DNA from 2 places in the Gordonia phthalatica genome. Region 1 is predicted to be linked to the other one. Evidence: predicted binding sites of a transcription regulator. Region 1 holds the regulator's gene; the other holds the start of a gene.
What was found. The regulator LexA, encoded in region 1, represses DNA repair genes until DNA is damaged. The targets are predictions, from matches to a motif close to CGAACANNTGTTCG.
Positions count from the first base shown of each region.

Region 2: the regulator LexA is predicted to act here: its motif matches at 1,857-1,870, upstream of ACH46_RS20410 (HNH endonuclease signature motif containing protein).

Region 1 covers NZ_CP011853.1:1,946,660-1,951,469, forward strand. The annotation lists gene ACH46_RS09115 (DeoR/GlpR family DNA-binding transcription regulator) at 1-582, opposite strand, end outside; gene ACH46_RS09120 (phosphoenolpyruvate--protein phosphotransferase) at 718-2,430, shown strand; gene lexA (transcriptional repressor LexA) at 2,438-3,097, opposite strand; gene ACH46_RS21595 (LysM peptidoglycan-binding domain-containing protein) at 3,282-3,782, shown strand; gene nrdR (transcriptional regulator NrdR) at 3,828-4,277, shown strand; gene hrpA (ATP-dependent RNA helicase HrpA) at 4,282-4,810, opposite strand, start outside.
Region 2 covers NZ_CP011853.1:4,359,861-4,364,670, forward strand. The annotation lists gene ACH46_RS20400 (glycerol-3-phosphate dehydrogenase/oxidase) at 1-595, shown strand, start outside; gene dinB (DNA polymerase IV) at 598-1,809, opposite strand; gene ACH46_RS20410 (HNH endonuclease signature motif containing protein) at 1,959-3,509, shown strand; gene ACH46_RS20415 (hypothetical protein) at 3,644-3,928, shown strand; gene ACH46_RS20420 (ABC transporter ATP-binding protein) at 3,925-4,810, shown strand, end outside.

The sequences.
Region 1 (4,810 bases):
GGCGGCCTCGTCGGAGTCGGGTGTGGACAGCCCGTGGGCGATCGACAGCGCGTTGGTGCCGACGAAGCCGATCGACGCGCGGACGCGGGAGAGCATCGCGATCGCCTCCGCACCGACCGCAGCTCCGGTCTTCGGGCGCAGTCGACCGCCGGTCAGCAGGACCGTCGCCGAACTGAGCTCGGCGACGATGCCGCCGATCTGCACGCTGTTGGTGATGTACGTGAGGCGGGTGTCGCCGTGGATGGCGAGTGCGAGTTGAAGTGTGGTGGTGCCGGCGTCGATGAGGACTGATCCGCCGTCGGCCGGGAGGAGTCGGGCTGCGGCGGCACCGATCGCAGCCTTCTCCACGCGGCGGGTCTCCTCGCGGACGATCAGGTCGGGCTCGTCGATCACCGCGGCGACGTCGGGACGGACGGCGCCTCCGTGCACGCGGACCAGGTACCCGTTGCGCTGCAGAATCGCCAGGTCGCGGCGCACGGTCTCGCCGGTCACCGCGAACCGGGCGGCGAGGTCGGCGACCGAGACGCGACCGCGCGAACGCACTTCGTTCGCGATCGCGGACTGCCGTTCTTCGGCGTACATCGCGACTCCTTCGAGGCCCGGATCCGGAGGTGTGGATCACAGCGAATGTTGATTTCTGTTGATTTGTTTGGATCTACATCTTTGTTTACATGGGTCCGTGTTGCCACGTCAAGAGGTTCTTGTAATCTGTCTCACATGACCCAGGTGACTTCCGACTTGCAGGCCGACAACCCGTTCGCAGCGCAGACCATCGTCTCCGGCACTCCCGTCGTCGGGGGCCTCGCCTACGGACCCGTGATCCGACCGGGCGAGCGCCCGAGCTTCGACGGCATCGACGCCACGACGATCGCCGAGGACCTCCGCGAGGCGGAGATGGAACGCTTCACCGCCGCTGCCGCCGTCGTCGGTGACCGGCTCGCCGACCGGGCGTCGCACAGCACCGGTGTCGCCGCCGAAGTCCTCACGGCCACCGCGGGTCTGGCGCGCGACCGCGGATGGGCGAGCACGGCGGGCAAGTCCATCAAGGCGGGGGTTCCCGCGCCGCTGGCCGCCATCGCCGCGACCGATCAGTTCGCCGAGATGTTCACCAAGCTGGGCGGCCTGATGGCCGAGCGGGTGACCGACTTGAAGGACGTCCGCGACCGCGTCGTCGCGGAACTCCTCGGTCTTCCGGAGCCCGGCATCCCGAACCCGGAGGTCCCCTCGATCCTGCTCGCCGACGACCTCGCGCCCGCGGACACCGCGGGATTGGATCCGACGCGGGTGATCGGGCTCGGCATGCGGCTCGGCGGGCCGAGCAGCCACACCGCGATCATCGCTCGCCAGCTCGCCATTCCGTGCGTGGTCGCCGCCGCCGACCTCGATGAGATCCCCACGGGGGCACTGGGATACGTCGACGGCGACCGAGGAACAGTCGGAACCGAGCCCGACGCGGACGCCATCGCCGCCGCCGTCGAGCATGCGCGGGAGAAGGCCGAACAGATCGCGGCGTGGCGGGGGCCGGGCCGCACCGCCGACGGGCACGAGGTGCTGATTCTCGCGAACGTCGCCGACGGCGTCTCGGCGCGGGCCGGTGCCGAGGCCCCGGTGCAGGGCGTCGGACTGTTCCGCACCGAACTCGCCTTCCTCGACCGGTCGAACGAGCCGACCGTCGAGGAGCAGGTGGCGCTCTACCGCGAGGTGATCGACGCGTTCCCCGGCCAGAAGGTGGTGATCCGCACCCTGGACGCCGGCTCGGACAAGCCCCTGAAGTTCGTCGCCCACGCCGACGAGCCGAACCCCGCCATGGGTGTCCGTGGCAACCGGATCGTGCAGACCCATCCCGAGATCCGCGACAAGCAGCTCGACGCGCTCGCCGCCGCGGCGCAGGGCGATGGCCGCGCCACGCCGTGGGTCATGGCGCCGATGATCGCGACCGTCGACGAGGCGCGCGAGTTCGCCGGGCAGATCCGCGATCGCGGCCTGATCCCGGGAGTCATGGTGGAGGTGCCGTCGGCGGCCATCATGGCCGACGCGATCCTCGCGGAGGTCGACTTCGTCTCGATCGGCACCAACGACCTCACGCAGTACACGATGGCCGCCGACCGGATGTCGCCCGACCTCGCCACGCTGACCGATCCGTGGCAGCCCGCGGTCCTCGCGCTGATCGCGCGCGTCGGTGACGCCGGACAGCGTCAGGGGAAGCAGGTCGGCGTGTGCGGTGAAGCGGCCGCCGACCCGCTGCTGGCCTGCGTGCTGGTGGGGCTGGGCGTCACGTCGCTGTCGTCGGCACCCGCGGCGTCGGCCGCCGTCGGTCTCAAGCTGAGCGGGGTGACCCTGGAACAGTGCAGGGCCGCGGGTGCGGCGGCGGTTGCCGCCGCGAGTCCCGCGGCCGCTCGAGACGCCGCTCGCGCGGCGCTCGGGGAGTGATGCTCGGTTAGATTCGCCGCATCACGGTGACGACCTTGCCGAGAATGGCGGCGTCGTCACCGGGGATGGGGTCGAAGTGCTCGTTGTGCGGCATCAGCCACACGTGGCCGTCGGTCCGCTTGAACGTCTTGACGGTGGCTTCACCGTCGATCATGGCGGCGACGATGTCGCCGTTGTCGGCGACGTTCTGCTGACGCACCACCACCCAGTCGCCATCGCAGATCGCGGCATCGACCATCGACTCGCCGACGACGCGCAGCATGAACAGTGATCCCTCGCCGACCAGTTCGCGCGGCAGCGGGAAGACCTCCTCCACGGCCTGCTCGGCGAGGATCGGCCCGCCGGCGGCGATCCGACCGAGGACGGGGACGAAGGTCGGGGTGGGCAGGGCGTCACCGTCGACGGCCGCGCCGCCCGACGGGGGCGTGCGCGAGTCGTCGCGCACGTTGACCGCGCGGGGGCGGTGGGGATCGCGCTTGAGAAGGCCTCGGCGCTCCAGGGTGCGGAGTTGATGCGCCACCGACGATGTGGACGTGAGGCCCACCGCCTCGCCGATCTCGCGGATGCTCGGCGGGTAGCCGCGTTCGCGGACGGACTTGCGGATGACCTCCAGAACGTCGCGCTGACGCTGGGTGAGCGACGCCTCGAGCGTGGCGGTCGAGAGCATCGGATCGGGCGTGTCAGTCACCGGTGTGGCCTTTCGTCAGCTGTGTTCGATCGATGACCTGAAGGCTAGTTGAGTAGGTCACAAAACTCAAACAATTGTTCGATGCGTGTCGGCGATTGTCAGACCCATCGTGTTAACTATCGAACAAGAGTTCTTCGAACACTCGATCGAATGGAGACGAGCGATGAGTACCCCCACCGTCACGGCGCCCGCGCCGCGCCGTTTCGTCCGCGAGATGACCATGACCTGCGACCTTCCGGTCGTCGAGACCTCCCGGGTCTGCCGTCCCACCGGTCGTCCCGAACGCCGCGACATCGGCGTTCGTCGGTCATCGATCGCCCATTCGGGGGGCAGGGTCGTTCGAACGGAGGAACGGAGCCGAACGGTTGTTCGTCCGTTCGAACATCGGTGGGTCAGCGTCCTCCTCGTCGCCGGCGTGCTCGCCGCGATGGCCTGGCTGGTGCTCATGATCGACGGCGGGGCGCAGGACGGTGCCGCTCCGGTCACGCCGGCCGCCACGTCCGTGGTCTACGTGCGGTCCGGGGAGTCGCTCACATCGCTGGCCGAGCGGATCGCCCCCGACCTGCCCGTCGACGGGGTGATAGCTCAGGTGCGCGAGCTGAACGGACTCGAGACCTCCGGCCTGGTGGTCGGCCAGCCGTTGATCGTGCCGGACTACCGATAGTCCCTGGCTCCACGGCCGTGTCGGGCTGCCGGGTATTCTCGACCCATGCGCTGCCCGTTCTGCAAGAACGACGACACCAGAGTGGTCGATTCCCGAGTCACCGACGACGGTCAGGCGATTCGTCGCCGCCGGTCGTGCAGTGCGTGCGGGCGTCGCTTCAGTACCGTCGAGTCCGCCGTCCTGACCGTCGTGAAACGCAACGGCCTCACCGAGCCCTTCAGCCGGGAGAAGGTCATGAAGGGCGTGCGGCGTGCGAGCCAGGGGCGGCACGTCGACGAGGACTCGCTGGCGAAACTCGCCTCCCAGGTCGAGGACGCCGTGCGCTCGTCCGGGTCCGCCGAGATCTCCAGCAACGAGGTGGCGATGGCCATCCTCGGTCCGCTGCGCGACCTCGACGAGGTGGCCTACCTCCGGTTCGCGTCGGTGTACCGATCGTTCGAGTCGGCCGACGACTTCCAGCGCGAGATCGACGAACTGCGTCGCGACCGGCGCTGACCGCTCAGAACTTGTCGATCGCCTTGATGATGCGCTGTTCGGACACCGAACCGCTGGTGCCGAGCTGCTGAGCGAACAGGCTGACGCGCAGTTCTTCGAGGCGCCACTGGACCAGTTCGGCCAGATCCGCGTGTCGCGACGCGGGCAACTGGGCTTCGCGACGGTTCCACGCCGCGACCACGCGGTCGATGGAAGCGAGGGCTTCGTTGTCCCGAGCACCCGCGGTGGCCAGTCCTTCCAGACGCAGTCGGGCGGCGGTGAGGTAGCGGGGCAGCGACCGCAGGTGCACCAGCGCGGTGGCACCGATGAACCCGTCGAACACCAGATTCGATGTCTGGTCGGCCACGTCGTCTGCGGCGAGGGTGCCGCTGCGGGCGTCGATCGCCCTGCGCACGGGTGAGTACTCGGCGAGCGCGGCGACGGCGGCGACGAAGTACTCGGGGGCGCGCGACCGGATCACGGGGGAGACCCGGGCGGACAGTTCGGCGAAATCGGTGGGCGTTCGCAGATCGGCCAGGTGCTTCTCGGCGGCG
Region 2 (4,810 bases), 2.0 Mb from region 1:
CGACTTCCTGCTCGCCACCATCAACCTCGCGCTCGGCACGCCTCTGACGCGCGACGACATCCTCGGCACCTTCTCCGGCCTGCGTCCGCTGCTCGACTCCGGTGCGGGCGAGACGTCTGACGTGTCGCGCAAGCACGCCGTCCTGACTCGCCCGGACGGCCTGGTCACCGTTGTCGGCGGCAAGCTCACCACCTACCGCCGGATGGCCGAGGACGCCGTCGACGCCGCCCTCGAAGCCTCCGGCCAGACTGCAAACCCCTGCCGCACGCGTACGTTGCCGCTGGTCGGCGCGCCCGCGGGCAAGAACCCGACTGCGGCGCTGGCGCGCGTCGCGGCGCCCGACCGACTCGTCGCCAAGTACGGCACCGAGGCGCCCGCGGTCGTGGCACTCGGCGAGGCCGATCCCGCACTCGCCGAACGCGTGGCCCCCGGAACCGAGATCACCCGCGCGGAGCTGGTCTTCGGCGCGCTGGCCGAGGGCGCCGTCGACGTCGACGACCTGCTGGAGCGACGTACGCGGCTGTCGTTGACGCCTCTGGTCGCGGAGGCTGCCCGGCCGCTGGCGGAGAAGGTGTTCGCCCGGTCCGTGGACTGAGCTCAGTCCGGCAGCATCGGCGTATCCGGCATCGCGCGGCGTCCCACCAGGACGCCGCGCGTCACCGCGCCCTTTCCGAAGCGGGTGCGGAGGGAGTCGATCGCGACATCGAGTTCCCCGGCGTGGTCGTCGCCGTCGAACGGGATGGCCAGCTGGACGGCGCTGTGATCGGACAGGTTGGTCAGCGACAGTCCGATCAGCGTGCAGCCACGCTCGCGGATCAACGGCATCGCCTCGTCGAGCAGACCCCGCGCGGTGGCGAGAATCGTCTCGGTGCCGTCGGTCGGCTCGAACAAGGTGCGGGACCGCGTGACGCGTTCGAAGTCATGGAATCGCAAGCGCAGCACGATGGTTCGGGTCAGGCGGTCGGCTGATCGGAGGCGCCTTCCCAGACCGTCGACGATGGCGACCAGGGTCGCTTCGATGTCGGCTTCGGATTTCACTCTTCTGCCGAGTGCACGTTGGGCCCCGATCGAGCTCCGTCGCTTTCCGGTCGTGACACGACGCGGGTCGTGCGCCATCGCGAGCGAGTACAGGTGGCGCCCGGTGCCGCGTCCGAGCAGCGCGCTCAGCCGTTCCTCGCCGAGCGACGCCATCTGCCCGACGGTGTCGATGCCTGCATCGTGCAAGCGCTGTTCGGTCTTCGCTCCGACACCCCACAGGCGCCGGACCGGCAGCGGGTGCAGGAACTCGATCTCCTTGCCCGCCGTGACGTGCAGCAGTCCATCGGGCTTGCCCGCGGCGCTCGCAACCTTCGCGACGAACTTGCTGGTGGCAACACCCACCGTGATCGGAAGGCCGACCTCGTCGCGCACCCGTTCACGCAACCGCCGGGCGATGGACACCGGTGTGCCGCTGATCTTTCCGAGACCACCGACATCGAGGAACGCCTCGTCGACGGAGATCCCTTCGACGAGTGGCGTGACGTCGTGGAAGATGCCGAAGACGTCTCGGCTGGCCTGCGTATAGGCCTCGAACCGGGGGCTCACCGTCACCGCGCGCGGTGCCAGCGCACGCGCCTCGTGTCCGGGCATCGGACACCGCACACCGAGCGCCTTCGCCTCGTAGCTCGCCGCCACGACGACCCCACCGCCGACGAGCACCGGCTGGCCCCTCAGCGAGGGATCGTCGCGCTGCTCCACCGAGGCGTAGAAGGAATCGAGATCGGCATGCAGAATCGACGCCTGCTGCCGGTTGCCCGCTTCGATCCTCATGGCCGCATGATGCCACTCGGGTACGACATCCTCGCCGCAAAACCCCTCGAAAAGATTTTCGATAAATCCCTTGACCGGGGTGAATAGTTGAGTAATATAGATCACATCATCAAGGAACGTACGAGCGACTTCGAAGGGAGGTTCACCCGATGCCCGCACCGCAGTCCACGCCCTCGTCGGTCGAGCTTCCCGACGACCCCGTCGCCCTGGCTCAGCTGCTGGTGGGCGTCACCGAAGCCCTCCGCACGGCGAACCTCGACGCCCTCACCGAAGACGAGCTGGTCACCGTCGCCGAAACCGCCGAACAGGCCCGCCGCGTCGCAGACGCCGCCGACGCGCAGATCATCACCGCCGTCTCCGACCGCGCCGCCTACCGCAAAGCCGGCTGGATCCGACTCAACCAATTCCTCGGCTTCGGCCTGCGCCTCGCCCCCGGCGAAGTCAAGCGCCGCACCCTGGCCGCCGCCAAGGTCGGGCGGCTGTCCAACCTCCGCGGTGAGGTCCTGGACCCGGTCCTCCCGGCCACCGCGGCGGCCCTGGCCGACGGTGCCGTCTCCGCAGCCCACGTCCTGGTCATCACCGACGTCATGCGGCTGATCCCCGACCGGGTTCCCGCCGACATCGTCGCCGACGCCGAAACCCACCTCGCCCAGGCCGCCCGCACTCTGGCCCCCGACCAACTACGCAAGGTCGGCCACCGCCTCCTGGCCCACCTCGACCCCGACGGCCAGGCCACCGATGAACGCGACCGGCAACGGACCCGCGAACTGACCCTGGCCCACCAGGACGTGCGCCTGATGTCCAAGCTCACCGCCTGCCTCACCCCGCAGGTCCGCGCCAAACTCGACCTCATCCTCACCGCCTGGGCCGCGCCCGGGTTCAACAACCCGGACGACCCCGACTCCCTGCACGGGGCGTGCGATGCCCCCGGCATCGACCCCGCCGCCCGCGAAGCCGCCGCCCAGCGGGACCTGCGCTCACCCGGCCAGCGCAACCACGACGCCCTCGAAGCCCTCCTGGACTTCGCCCTCACCCACCAGGCGCTCGGCGCCCCGGGCAAGCTCTCCAGCTCGCTGGTCATCACCGCCGACCTGACCGACCTCGCCACCGGCACCGGCATCGCCCTGACCGCCACCGGCACCCGCCTACCAGTCAGCGCCCTGGTCGACTTCGCCGCCGACGCCGTCCCCTACCTCGAAGTATTCGCCGGGGCCACCCGCGAAGTCCTCTACCTCGGGCGCGGCAAGCGATTCGCTTCCAAGGCCCAACGCCTGGCCCTGTTCGGCCGCGACCGCGGCTGCACCGCCCCCGGCTGCGACCGCCCCTTCTCCCAGACCGAGGCCCACCACATGCCCGACTGGCAACACGGCGGCCCCACCGACATCGACCACCTCGGCGCCGCATGCGGCGGCCACAACCGCGCCGCCAGCACCGGCCCCGCCCGCTGGGACACCCACATCCTCGACACCCAAGCAGGCGACGACGCCGGCCGCGTCGGCTGGAAACCCGCCGACCGCGACCTCCCGCCCGCGGTCAACCCCATCCACTACGCGGACCTCCCACTCCGCCGGCCACCACCGACCGCAGATCCTCCCACCGGGCGGACCTCCCCAGCGGAGTACCAACTCCTGCACCTGCTCGCAGGCCACCCCGCCACGCCCCTGCGCGCGACGGACCTGCAGTTCCCACCCGCTGCCTGACCACCCCGGTCAGGCAGCGGGCAGGAGCCGTTGCCCGACGATGACATCTGTCATGTCGAACCCGTGCAGAACCCACGCGAAGCGATGACTCGGCGCACTACTGGGTGCCGCCGCATCCGGCGAGAGTTGAAGGCATGAACTCCACGGCACAGCACCCCGACACCAACCGCCCCCGGCCCGAGGCAGGTCTTCGCGACGCCTCCCTCCACGACCTCTTCATGGACTGCTGCCGATTCGGCCCCGCACCGACGCAGTCCCGCGAGCTCTTCGTCCACGCGGTGACCCTCCTGCTGATCGCGATCGTCTTCGTGATCGTGAAGCCCGCCGTCGGGTTCATGATCGCCGCCGTCGTCCTGGTCGCGATCATGTTCGGCATCCGCTGGGCCATCGGCACACGCACCAAGTGGGCCACCCGATGAGCCCGATCATCTCCGCGCGCGGTGTCCATCGCTGGTACGGACACGGCAAGGACGCGTACCACGCGGTCCGGGGCATCGACCTGGACGTGCATCCCGGCGAGGTCTTCGCCCTGCTGGGCACCAACGGTGCGGGCAAGACGTCGTCGCTGGACCTGCTGGAGGGTCTGGCGAAGGTCGACGAGGGCACCATCGAGGTCTTCGGCCTCGACCCCGTCCGTGACCGGAAGTCCGTCCGCCCCGACATCGGCATCATGCTGCAGTCCGGCGGGCTGCCCGCCGAGTTGACGGTCGTCGAGACCCTGCAGATGTGGCGCGGGACGTGCACCCACCCGACGACCGTCGACGACGTTCTCGGCAAGGTCCATCTCGAAGACCGCGCCGACGTGCGCGTCGGCTCGCTGTCCGGCGGTGAGCAGCGACGCGTCGACCTCGCCTGCGCACTCCTCGGGCAGCCCAAGCTGCTGTTCCTCGACGAGCCGACCACCGGCCTCGACCCCGAGAACCGCCGCGCCACCTGGAAACTGCTGTCAGAGCTGAAGGCGTCGGGCGTGACGATGGTCCTCACCACCCACTACCTCGACGAGGCCGAAGAACTCGCCGATCGGATCGCGATCATGCACGCCGGCGAGATCCGCCGGGAGGGCACGCTCCGCGACATCGTCGCCGACCATCCCGCCACCATCTCCTTCGACCACCCCGGCCTCACCCTGCCGCAGCTGTCGGCAGCACACATCGACGCCGGTGCGCGGGTCGAGATCAATACGCACCAGCTGCAGGCACACCTGCTGGAACTGCTGTCGTGGGCGCAGGCCAACAACCTGCACCTCGAAGGCCTGGCCGCCCGCGCCGCCTCGCTGGAGTCGGTCTTCCTCGACATCGCCG